Regions from separate parts of the Lacticaseibacillus zeae subsp. silagei genome, predicted to be linked through region 3. Evidence: predicted binding sites of a transcription regulator. Region 3 holds the regulator's gene; each other region holds the start of a gene.
What was found. The regulator NrdR, encoded in region 3, represses ribonucleotide reductase genes. The targets are predictions, from matches to a motif close to ACACNATATATNGTGT.
Positions count from the first base shown of each region.

Region 1: a site for NrdR is predicted at 2,423-2,438, ahead of nrdD (anaerobic ribonucleoside-triphosphate reductase). Genes of this name have one in related genera too.
Region 2: a site for NrdR is predicted at 2,478-2,493, ahead of nrdH (glutaredoxin-like protein NrdH). Genes of this name have one in related genera too.

Region 1 is NZ_CP132484.1:219,458-223,734, reverse strand. It holds gene nrdD (anaerobic ribonucleoside-triphosphate reductase) at 123-2,306, opposite strand; gene LACZS1_RS01090 (hypothetical protein) at 2,780-3,265, opposite strand; gene LACZS1_RS01085 (MFS transporter) at 4,272-4,277, opposite strand, start outside.
Region 2 is NZ_CP132484.1:1,692,225-1,696,501, forward strand. It holds gene nrdE (class 1b ribonucleoside-diphosphate reductase subunit alpha) at 1-2,108, opposite strand, end outside; gene nrdH (glutaredoxin-like protein NrdH) at 2,178-2,408, opposite strand; gene LACZS1_RS08070 (helix-turn-helix domain-containing protein) at 2,727-4,178, shown strand.
Region 3 is NZ_CP132484.1:1,468,224-1,472,500, reverse strand. It holds gene dnaI (primosomal protein DnaI) at 1-27, opposite strand, end outside; gene LACZS1_RS06985 (replication initiation and membrane attachment family protein) at 27-1,376, opposite strand; gene nrdR (transcriptional regulator NrdR) at 1,445-1,912, opposite strand; gene coaE (dephospho-CoA kinase) at 1,967-2,569, opposite strand; gene mutM (bifunctional DNA-formamidopyrimidine glycosylase/DNA-(apurinic or apyrimidinic site) lyase) at 2,566-3,414, opposite strand; gene polA (DNA polymerase I) at 3,426-4,277, opposite strand, start outside.

The DNA.
Region 1 (4,277 bases), 1.2 Mb from region 3:
TTTGCATTTTACACGCAGTCAAATAAAATAAAAAGTCGCAGGTCTCATTTCAGCCAACATAAAACGGCGATCGCAGGAAACTTCTCGCGATCGCCGTTTTAATTTACTAGTACTATTTCATCTTACTTTTCCCGCCGATTAGCCACCTGATTCAAGCTAAACGAGATATGTTTCTTTCGGTGGATAATTTCTTCCTGACGGCCATGAACCATTGGCCGCTTGTTTGGATTGCCGAGGTAGCCGCAGAGGCGCTTGACCACATCGCAGGTTGCCGGGTCGTGGTTGCCGCATTCCGGGCATTCATAACCTTTCGCGGTCGCCGTGAATTCACCCTTGAAGCCGCACTTGAAGCATTGATCGATCGGCGTGTTGGTGCCGAGATAACCGATCTTGTCGTAGGCATAGTCCCAAACTGCCTCAAGCGCTTTCGGGTTCTGCTTCAGATTTGGGTACTCACAGTAGTGGATGAAGCCACCGGCACTGTACTGCGGATAATCCTTTTCAAAATCGAGTTTCTCAAACGGGGTCGGTGATTTGCGGACATCATAATGGAAGCTGTTGGTGTAATATTCCTTGTCCGTAATGTCTTTGACGATCCCGAATTTCTTGGTATCGTCGCGGCAGAAGGTATCGGTGAGCGACTCACTCGGTGTGCCGTAAACCGAAAAATGATAGCCGTACTGCTTTTCCCATGCTTTGCAATGATCGTCCAACGCCTTAACGATCGAAACGGAAAACGCCTTGGCTTCGGGATTCTTTTCCCATGCTGAACCATAGAAAACCGTGCCGACTTCGTATAAGCCGATGTAACCAAGCGATACCGTGGCGCGGCCGTTTTTGAATAGGTCATCGACGCTGTCTGTGTCAGCCAAACGCTTGCCAAATGCGCCGTACTTGTAAAGAATCGGGGCACTTTCCGGCGTCGCTTGTTTGGTGCGCTCAATCTTATACAACAGACCTTCCTTGCAGATGCGCATCCGTTCTTCAAAAATCTTCCAGAACTTGTCCTTGTCGCCTTTGGACTCCATGGCAATCCTTGGCAGATTAACCGTGATCACCCCAAGGTTCATCCGACCGGCGTTGACTTCCTTGCCGGTCTTAGGATCGGTCCAGCCTTGCAAGAAGCTGCGGCAACCCATGGGCGCTTTGAATGAGCCGGTCAGCCGCTTGATGGTATCGTATGACACGACATCTGGGTACATCCGCTTGGTGGCACATTCAATAGCCAGCTGCTTGATGTCATAGTTAGGATCTTCCGGGTTGAGATTCAATCCGCGCTTCAACGTGAAGACCAGCTTCGGAAAAATCGCAGTACGGCGCTCCTTACCCAGACCAAGAATCCGAATTTTCAGAATATCCTTTTGAATTTCCCGTTCGATCCAGCTGGTGCCCAATCCAAAGCCAACGGTGACAAAAGGCGTCTGTCCTTGCGTCGAATAAAGGGTGTTGACCTGATATTCCAACGTTTGCAAGGCATCATAAATATCCTTCTTGGTCTGCTTCACAGCCAACGCTTTCAATTGGGCCGGATCATCAATCACATCGCCGAATTCCTTTAGATGTTTCTGATAATTTTTCTCGGCAAACGGGGCCAGCACCTGATCCGTGCGATCACTGGAGCAGCCGCCATATTGGCTGGAAGCCACATTCGCGATAATCTGGGTCATCTGAGTCACAGCCACCTGAATCGAGTGGGCCGGCTCCACTTCGGCGTTACCGATGCAAAAGCCATGATTCAACATGTAGTCAAAATCAATTAAGCAGCAGTTGGTTTCTGCCATAAACGGGGTGTAATCAAGGTCATGCCAATGAATATCGCCACGCAGATGGGCATTGGCCACAGCTGGCGGCAACATTTTCAGCCCGACTGCCTTGGCCACAGCACCGGCAGTGAGATCGCGCTGGGTCGAGAACACGCGGCTATCCTTATTGGCATTCTCGTTCACCACGCTCTTGTCGCGGTTGACAAGCTTCGCCACATTGTAATTGACATCTTGCTTCTGCTTACGCGCTAAATCCCGCTTCAGCCGATATTGCGTATACGCCTCGGCCCAGTCATACTTCTCGGCTGCAATCAGCGTCTGCTCAACCACCGTCTGAACCTCGGCGATTTCAACATCATCATGATAGCGATCGCGAATTTTAGCCGTCACCGTATCCGTCAAGTGATCAATCGTCAGCACATCACTGGGTGACAGCTCTGCCACGCTCTCCGCCGCCTTTGTAATCGCGGTGCTAATCTTGCTCGCATCAAAATCAACGATGCGCCCGTCTCGTTTCTTGATTTGTGTATAAAATTCAATCATGGCTAATCCCCCAGTACACTGACTTGTTCCGCTTGCATCAATATATATAGTATACAGGATTTTTCTTCAAAAGAAAGCACTAAACTACTAAATTTGGTGGGTAATGACACAACACTATACATGATATAGTGGTTTTGCATCATTTGATTGCCAGCGATCGATTTTTAAAAAAACGGCTCATCCATCTCAGAACATAACAAACTCGCATAGCTGCGGCTTTATCGTGTCATCAAAAAAGGCGGCCGTTCCGCAAGACGATCATTCATCGTCCTGCAAACCGGTCGCATCTCGTTTTAAAGCCCGCGATGGTCCTGATTTGATGCTGCTTGGCAAAACCGTTCAACGCCATCAACTGAAAGTTAGCCCACACCGGCTGGATTCAGGATCACAAGCTCAAAGGCTTCGGATCAATTTTCTTTCTCAGCTTGCGCATAAATAAAGTCAGAATTCAAACAGTCTATACATTTTTTTAATTATCCCAACTGTCTTTTTTCATCAAGTCTTGTATGCAGTTGTAAAAGTGCAAATCTGGCAATCGGCTGTGCGATACACATTTCAACGAATAATGAAATAGCAAAGTTTCTGGGCCACTTATAGAAAAACATCTGTATCGGTTCTAAGGTGATAGCGCGTGTCCCAATCCATGTTCCGATTACAGTCAGAAAAACAGACATCATCAATACTGTACATAAAATATTCACGACAATATGAGAGCGGAAACTGTCGTCTTTCGCCGCAATCAGAGCTGTCATTTTTTCTGCCGGTATATAAGTAATAAGCACAATAGCAATCACACTCAGCCAGATAAACGGAAGTATCGTCAGTACGTCTCGCCACACATAAAGGTGAAATCCTGACTCAAAACAGGTAATAAGCGGCGCGATAATATTTACAGAGACAATCCCCATAAATAGTGCAAATTCTTTTTTGTTACGTGGTAATTTCATGTAAAAATCCATCTTTATAGTTCCTCCTAAAATCAAAAAGTGCAATAGAAAAACGGCTCAGACAATACAAGATTCCCGATATTCGAGACGCTTTGGTAGAAAATCCGACAAACAAAAAAACAACGTAGAAGCATCAAAATTCTACGCCGTCCGCTGTTTGACTCCTTAATTCTACCAAAGTTTTTCTTCTATTGTCAATTAAAAGATCAATCAGAATGCTTTCCAACTATCGGTGTATTGTATTCCCCATATAATGAATAACTGAGCCGCCATCCCCTCGCTTTAACGAGAGGATTTTATGGTTTATATGATTTTCCTCTAGATACTCCTTATGTTTCTTTACTTCTCCATATAATTGCCTTGATGGCATATTCATGGTCATAACCCTCTTTCAAAAGGAAATGCAAGATCTGTGTTGAATACACGCCGATTTAGTCTTTTTCATCTCATTCCTCCCACACCTTTAATAGCTATATTTTAACGCAGGATTTTATTTCTCGTAAGTTTTAATTTTGTTTTTTTGCGTTTGTAGATCTATACGAGTCGGTCTTTGTGCGGTATCTTGCAGCATCATAATATGTTCTTTTATATGCAAAAAGGTATTTCATGAGTTGTTTCTAATGTCCTTTTGCTCGGGGAACTCCTGGGTCCCATGTTGAAACTAACGCCTTCAAACTACCAATAAAATCTGCCAAAACCTGCTGGGTAATGCCTGTCTGTTTCCGATAAGTGCTGATCACAGCCCCCCGCATTGATTACCATTTGGCCTCCTCTTTTCTGGCTTCTATTCTCACTGTATGGGCGCACATCATCGCTGTATATCGAGGCTCTGTAAACTTAGACGTATTAAAATCAACTATTAAGATACTTTTGGGAAACAAAATAGCCCCAGACAAACGACCTTCGTTTGAAGTCATTTGTCTGGGGCCAGTTACGCAACAACACCCAAGCCTAAAGCATTTAAACAACCATCATGACACAGCTGCTGCACTGAATACACTCATTGGTGTCACTTCTTTTAATC
Region 2 (4,277 bases), 220 kb from region 3:
ATGTAGTAAATCGACTTGAGGCCTTTGTGATGGGCGTAGTTCCGCAAAATGTTCAAATCACGCGTCGTCATCTTGTCGGTTCGGCCGTCTTTCCACGGATAAAGGCCAGCAGGAATGGTACTGCGCATGAACAGGGTCATGGCCATTCCTTGATCAACGTGCTGTTGGGCAGCGGCATAAACATCAATGACTTTACGCATGTCGATGTCGTAGGCACTTTGATAGTAAGGCATGGTGTCATTCGACAAACCAGGCGCCGGGTAGTAAATGGTGCCGATCTTCTTTTCCTGGCGATCCTCAATCCGGTTAACAATTGGCTGCAAGGAGGCACTGGTATCATTAATATAGCTGATCGAGCCATTAGGAGCCACAGCCATCCGGTTTTGATGATACAAGCCGTCCTTCATCACACTCTCTTTGAGCGCTTCCCAGTCCGCCTGGGTCGGAATGTGAACATCCTTGAACAAATCACGCACCTTGTCGTACTTAGGTGCCCATGATTGTTGGATATACTTGTCAAAATAACTGCCATCAGCGTACTTGCTGTTTTCAAAATTATGGAATGTTTCGCCACGTTCTTTGGCAATCTTGTTGGATGCCTTTAACGTGTAATAATTCAGCAACAAGAAATAGATGTTGGTGAAATCAAGGCTTTCCGGTGAACCATAATACATATGATTCTTAGCAAAGTACGTGTGCAAGCCCATCGCGCCAAGGCCAATGCTGTGTGCCAGGTGATTCCCATGCTGAACAGACGGCACAACGTCAATATTGCTATGATCAGTGACATAGGTCAATGCCCGAACCATGGCTTCAACGCTGTGACCAAAGTCGCGACTGTGCATCAAATTAGGAATATTCGTGCTACCCAGGTTGCAGGAAACATCTGTCCCTAAGACTTCATATTCCTGCTTGTTGTTGAGCTTGGATGGTACCTGTACCTGCATGATTTCCGAGCACAGGTTGCTCATGATGATTTTGCCATCGATCGGGCTCGCATTGTTGGCAGTGTCAATGTTGATGATGTAAGGATAGCCAGATTCCTGCTGTAATTTGGAAATTTCATTTTCCAGATCGCGGGCCTTAATCTTGTATTTCTTAATGTCCGGATTGGCCACCATGTTGTCGTATTCCTTGGTGATATCCACATACGAAAATGGCTTGCCGTAAGCTCGTTCAACCGAATAAGGGGAGAAGAGGTACATATCGGCATTGTCCTTAATAAGCTCGTAATACTTATCAGGCACAATGACGCCGAGGCTAAGGGTCTTTACCCGATACTTTTCATCTGCGTTTTCCTTTTTAGCGCCCAGGAAACTGATGATATCAGGATGGAAGACATTCAAATAAACCACGCCGGCACCTTGACGTTGGCCCAACTGATTGCTGTAGGAGAAAGAATCTTCCAACAACTTCATAACCGGAAGTACGCCACTTGCAGCACCGTCAATGCCTTTGATTGGCGCACCGGCTTCACGAAGGTTCGATAGTGTCAGGCCGACCCCGCCACCAATTCGTGACAACTCAAGGGCAGAGTTAATCGCGCGGCCAATCGAATTCATGTCGTCGGTAATTTGCAGTAGAAAACAGGAGACCAATTCGCCACGGCGTTGCCGACCAGCGTTTAGGAACGAAGGGGTAGCCGGCTGATACCGCTGATGGATCATCTCGTCAGCCAGATCCACCGCCAGCTGCTCATTACCATCCGCAAAGAAGAGGGCGTTGGCAAATACCCGATCTTTGTAATCTTCAAGATACTGAGTGCCATCGTCGGTCTTTAACGCATACTGAGCGTAATACTTATAAGCCGCCATGAAGGACTTAAACTGAAAATGCTGAGCCGTCAAGAACTGGTCCAGCTTTTCCAGGAAGGCCGGCTGATACTTTTCTAAAAATCCCGATTCATAATAATGATGGTCAACCAAATACTTCAAGCGCTCTTGTAGCGACGAAAACTTCATCGTATTTGGCGCCACATTTTCGGTCAAAAAGGCCTGTAATGCTTCCTTATCTTTATTGAGCGGAATCTGGTCGTTAACGGGAATATTGATCTCGTTGTTAAGGGCGTAATAAGTAACCTCTTCCGGACTGATTGTTTTTAATGACATGCTAATCCCTGCTTTCACTGCAATTTATCTTCATTCGGTTAAGTTCGATGCGATAAAAAAACTGGCTGTTCAGACAGCCAGTTGCTTCAAGGCATCCGGTCGAAACCCGGAGAATGAATCAAGCCCATCTGCTTCAAGAACAGGAACCTGCTGGAATCCCTTTTTCTTTAAGTAATCGATGTATTCAGGTTCCTCGTTGATGTTGTGTTCCGTAAATGGAATCTTGTGGGTATCGAGGTAGCGCTTTGTCATCCGGCATTGTGGACAGCCATTGCGCGTGAACAGTGTGATGTTACGCATAGGTATCATCCTTTCTTGTTATCTTATGTAGTTTAGAATACTCAATATTGGGGTACATGTCAATGAAAAACACCATATCTTGGGGTTAATTTTTTTGATACCCCAAAGCATATGGTGTCGACTTGATTTTTGCTTACTTTTAGTATAGCAAGAATGCATGCCAGACGCCAGTGTTAATCAATCATAGGCTGACTTAATGCGGCAAAAGCCTGCCCGCTAAGGAAACACGCGTCTGAGACAAGTGCACAAGCATCATTTATCCGGTTGCCGATCTTCTTTGCTATACTATAGCAAAAATTTGGAAAGGAAGTCGTCACCATGGCGTTTGAAGAATTGTTCCTAGACCGCGAAGAACGCGAGCGGTTGGCGCTTTATGGCGATTTGCGAGACGCGCCTAATCGGCAAATGAATATTGCAACGGCAGCGATGGCCCGCGGTGAAAGCTACCGGCAACTGCGACGGCAAATGGCGAAAGTCGCCGAGGATTTACATGCCATTGATCCTGGTGCACCGCCTTTATTACGTAGAGGGGATGGCAACATGACGGCACCGCCTTCGATTAGCCGCGTTCGTTACCGAATCTTTTTGTTTCGGCGATCGCTTCCCGGAAAACTTCTGGTCAAAACGCTGATGCAACCTGATCTAACGTTGCCCATATTATTAGAAGAAACCGGTTTCTCCCGAGCAGCTTTTTTTCGGCGAATTTCCGTATTACGTGGGTACTTGCGCCAAAAAGGGGTCACCATTAATCTCACGCCGTTGGCACTTGTCGGCGCAGAGCCGCGAATTCGTCAAGTTTATCGCCAGTTATTGTGGCAATTGGTTGACGCTGACAATCCTTTGTTTGCAGACATATTGCCTCAGTCGCGTCAGCTGGTTCAAGCCTTACAGGACGCCGGATTAGTCGAGCGGGATTTTTCAGTCAAGCAACTAAGATTTTCAGCTAACATCAATCTCTATCGGTTACAGGCCGATCACGCCATTGTCAATACTTTAAACTTTTCTGAATTGAAGCCGCTGCCCGCGTTGCCGGAAAAGTTGCCAGATGTCTTTGCCCATTTGCCGCCAGAAGTTGCCAAAGCCGAAATGCTCTATCTGTATCTCGGCCAGTGGCGTATTCCGCGATTGCACACGGAGCAGCAATTTGAGGCTGCGGGGATTGTCGGTTACCACGCCGCACACAACACGCTGGCTTGGCAAACCGTCGCAAAAATCCGCGCCGATCTTAGCCGCCACTTGATCGGTATTTCCTCGGCAATCACCACAGATCTGGCATTAGCCGGCAATTTATTAAAAATTTTAATCAGCGAACAGATCTTTCCTGACGGCGCCTATATTGATTTGGCTAAAACCGCGCATCCGATGCGGGCGTTTTATCCGCGGCTGGACAAGGCGATTAAAGCATTTTTTGCGCGTGAGGCACCAACAAATCATGCCCTTGAGGAAATTATCGACGGCTTTTATCAGCTGCTTTGGCCATTCATGACAGAAAGTGCTGTTGCTGATAAACTGAAAGTTGCATTGGACCCGTTGATGCCGCAGCCGTTATACGAAACTGTGCGGCTCAACCTCATTCACCCGGCATTTATTCGGTTGGTAACCATCCACCAACATCCTGACTTTGTGATTTCGGCCCAAGCCTTGGCCCCGGGTGAGGAATCGATCGTGCCTGGCATTCCGGTCTTTTATCTGGCTAGTGAACGATTTGAAAGTTGGTCCGCGCTTTATCAGGAACTCTTTCTCCGCTCCCGTCAGCAACTTCATCAATAAGGAAAAACCGCTGAGTGTCACTCTGTTGACTGCAAAAGCGACTTTCCCCGCTGCCGTTGATGAAAGGCCGGCGTAGGTGCATACTAATATATGAGGAGA
Region 3 (4,277 bases):
TGCCAAGCGTTTGCGCATATCTTCCATTACTTCGTCCCTCCCTTATCACCGAGTTGCCGTAACTTTTCCAGCTGAGCAGCCAACGTCTGACGATCTGCCTCACTGACTTTTTTCTTCTTGGGTTGATAGCCTTCCTTAGCCCAATCTGGCAGCTTCTCCTGCCGCACGCCTTTGGTTGGGCTTTGAAAACGCCTTTTTCCGGTGGCTTTTTGCTCTTCAAACGTATGAATTTGCTGCAACGCTGCTTCCGGGCTCGTCACATTGGCCTTCAACCAGCTGTTGGCAATGGCATCCATCAAGGCTTGATTGATACTGTCATTTGTTCGGAGAATATAATCAATCAAAATATTAATCGTAGGCGCATCAAAAACGTTGCGTTCACTCAGGCTCTGTACCGCGCGCAATTCATTATTGGCTGGATACATCCGGTCATTCTTAGCCTGTTTGGCTGCGGTTAAAAACTGGCGCGGTGGCATACTTTTCGCTCTTTTTAGCAGCGCCTCGTCCGCACTGGCCACTTTTGGCGGTTTGGTTGCTACTGGTTGCGCCTTGGTTTGTGGCTGCTGACGGGTATAACTTTGCTCAGCCAGCCGCCGAAGCGCATTCAAGTCAATTTTACCGGTCATCACATCGGTTGCGCGACTGATCAGCCGCGCAAAGTCAGGCGGTTGAATCCCGTAAAACCCAGCGATTTGATACAACGCCTCTTGATGTTTAGCTAATTGACCTGACTGAATATTGCTGTTGGCTAACAGCGATTGCAGAAGTTCCCAGTCATAGCCTTCGCCATTACCAAGTCGTGGTAACTGAGGCTGATTTTGATCCATTGCTTTTTTGGCCGCAACCACCGCACTTGGTTCCCCGCTTAGGTTGTGGTCAAAGCGAAACACATCCAAAAAGTTTGCTGTGATCTCCTGCCATTCCGGGCGGCGAACCGGTTTCAGACTGAACTGCGCAACCAATTCGTCATACCGCTTTTCACCGACCTTGTCATACAACAGTAAACCCAACAAATCGTCTTTAAAAAAGGCATCCGGCCGCACTGGCGGGTAAAGCTCGTAGGCATAATAGCGTCCAAGTGAATCAACTTGCGTATAGGTCCGCAATAAGCCAACTGCTTCCAGTTTGACGCGGGCCACGAAAAGTTGATCAATATCGATATCCAGCAAGTCCAACAGCCAGAGTTGTGGGCGCCGATCCGTCACCAAAGCGCGGTCTTTGACCTCCTGCCATAGACTTAGATAAAGCGCCATGGCAATCGGCCCCACGAGCGGTTGATAAAGCGAGATGGCGATCTTTTCATCAAAGTCGCTAAAATAACCGGCCTTGGTCAATACAAAGCCTGCTTGTGGCATAAACGTATCCGGACGCTGCATCGCAAATTCACCTCTTTTCAGACAACGGACCTGAGACAACTGCCCCAGGTCCGTTTGTTTCGCAATCACTATTTCTTAGTCTTTTCCTTCTTCATCATATCCTGAAGCTCTTGCATGAAGACGGACATATCTTTGAACTGCCGATATACACTGGCGAAGCGAATATAAGCCACGTCGTCAACATCTGCTAGCTTGGACATAACATACTCGCCAATGGCTTGACTGGAAACTTCATTTTCACCAATCGCCCGCAATTGGTTTTCAACCGAGTCAACGATTCCTTGCATTTGCTCCATGGTGACCGGTCGTTTTTCTGCCGCCCGGATCAGTCCTTTCAGAATCTTCTCACGATTGAACTCTTCTCTGGTACCGTTTTTCTTAATTACCAATAACGGGGTTTGCTCGACTCGTTCAAAAGTCGTGAAGCGAAACCCGCAATTCTCGCATTCGCGTCGGCGTCGGATCGCCCGACCGCCGTCTGTTGGACGCGAATCAACGACCCGCGAACTATTATGATGGCAATGGGGACATTGCACGACTCCACCTTCTTAATCAAAGTTTGATAGCTTATTATAGCACGCGCACGCCGCTTATGATAGGTGCTGCAGCTGACGAATCAAGGCTTTTGCCTGGGCGATGGTTGCTTCCGGTCGCCCATTATTATCGATAACAAAATCAGCCATAGCCGCTTTTTTCGCCAAAGGTATCTGTGATGCTATCCGTTCCTTGGCTTCGGCTTCTGTCAGACCATCTCGGGCCATCAACCGGTCCAACTGAACCTTGGGATCAACGGTTACCACGGCAACACCATCGAATGCATCGACATAATCGGCTTCGTAAAGGAGTGGAATGTCACCAATCACAATCGCAGCACCGCCGGCTTTTGCCTGGGCTAATGCTTGATTAATCGCCGCGCGCAAGTACGGTCGATTAATTTGGTTCAGTGCCTCTAAACGCCGCGGTTGGGAAAAGACAATCTCACCAAGCTTGGCACGGTTAAGCTTACCATCTTCGCGCAGCACTTGTGGCCCGAACGCCTGAACGATACGGGCGAGTGCTGGCCGTCCGGGTTCGACAATCCGGCGGGCAATCACATCTGCATCCACGACTGGAAACCCAGCTGCTTTAAAAACCCGGCTTACCGTTGATTTGCCCGATGCAATCCCACCTGTCAAGCCTAATAAATAGGTCATGCCGGACGCCTCCTTTGATGCAGAGGTTGGCAGTGGGGACAATAGTGGGTGCCGCGTTGGCCGACTTTGATTTTAACAATGAGTGTGCCGCACCGATCACAAGGCGTCCCTTCCCGATCGTAAACATGCAAGGCATCTTGAAAAGAGCCGCGGTTACCTTCTGCATCAACATAGGTATGAGCGCTGGTGCCGCCAGCAGCAATGGCCGCATCTAACTCCTTGATAATATTATCATGTAAAGTGTGGATTTCTTTTTTGGTCAGCGTATCAGCTGGCTGCAGCGGGTTCAAGCGACTGAGCCATAAAACTTCGTCTGCATAAATATTACCGATGCCGGCAACAACGGTTTGATCCAATAAAACCGACTTGATCGCTTTATGATGGCGTTTTAGTTTTTGGGCAAATGCCGCCTCGTCAAACGTCGCAGGGGTCGGCTCCGGCCCTAATTTTGCCAACGCCGGTACTGATTGTTCCTGACCAGTGTGAATCAAGCGCATGCGGCCAAATTTGCGTAAATCCCGGTAGCGCAGTTGGCTCCCATCCTGGAACGTAAAGGTGACATGATCGTGCTTGTCAAATGGTGTATGGGCATCACTAACAACGTAATAGCGGCCTTCCATGCGTAAATGGCTGACAATCGTTTCGCCGTTGTTCAGCCGAATCAACAGGTATTTCCCGCGGCGATCAATCGTGGTGACAGCAGCGCCCACGACCTCTTTTTGAAAAGTCGGTAAGCCATTAATCAGAATTTTCGCCCAATTCGTACTAATCGCGGTGATCCGTTTGCTTTTGATAAGTGGCAATAATGAACGGCGAACCGTTTCGACTTCAGGTAACTCTGGCATTCCCGATCTCCTTATTTCGCATCAAACCAAGTCGGGCCGTAGTGGCTATCGACTTTCAATGGCACGTCCAATTGTACGGCAGAGTCCATGATTTTAGGCACGAGCTTGCCAAGCTGCTCCATTTCCGCAGTTGGGGCTTCAAAAATAAGTTCATCGTGAACCTGCAACAGCATTTTGGCTTGCAGATGGGCATCGGCTAATGCTTGTTGCATGCGAATCATGGCAACTTTGATAATGTCCGCTGCACTGCCTTGAATCGGCGTGTTCATCGCGGTCCGCTCGGCAAATTTCCGTAAATTAAAGTTACGTGAATGAATTTGCGGCAAATAGCGGCGGCGATGGAACAGTGTCTCGACGTAACCGTCTTCACGTGCCTTTTTAACCATATTGGCCATGTAATCATGAACCTTGGGATACTGTTCGAAATAACCATCGATAAAGGCTTTCGCTTGCTTGCGGGAAATCCCGATGTTCTGTGCTAACCCATAATCACTAATACCGTAGACAATCCCAAAATTCGTCGCCTTGGCCTGCCGACGCATATCCGGCGTGACTTGATCCGGTGAATCCAAGCCAAAAATTTTCATCGCAGTGTTGGCATGAATATCAACGCCATTTTTAAAAGCTTGTTGCATATTTTCGTCACCGGAAATATGGGACAACACGCGTAATTCGATTTGCGAATAGTCCGAGCTGAAAATCTGCCAATCAGGATGGGACGGCACAAACGCCTTCCGAATAATTTTGCCTTCGTCTCGCGCTGGAATGTTTTGCATATTCGGATCAACGGAACTTAAGCGGCCAGTCTGGGTTAATGTCTGCAAGTAACGAGTGTGAATCTTGTGATCCGGCATTTGCGCCTT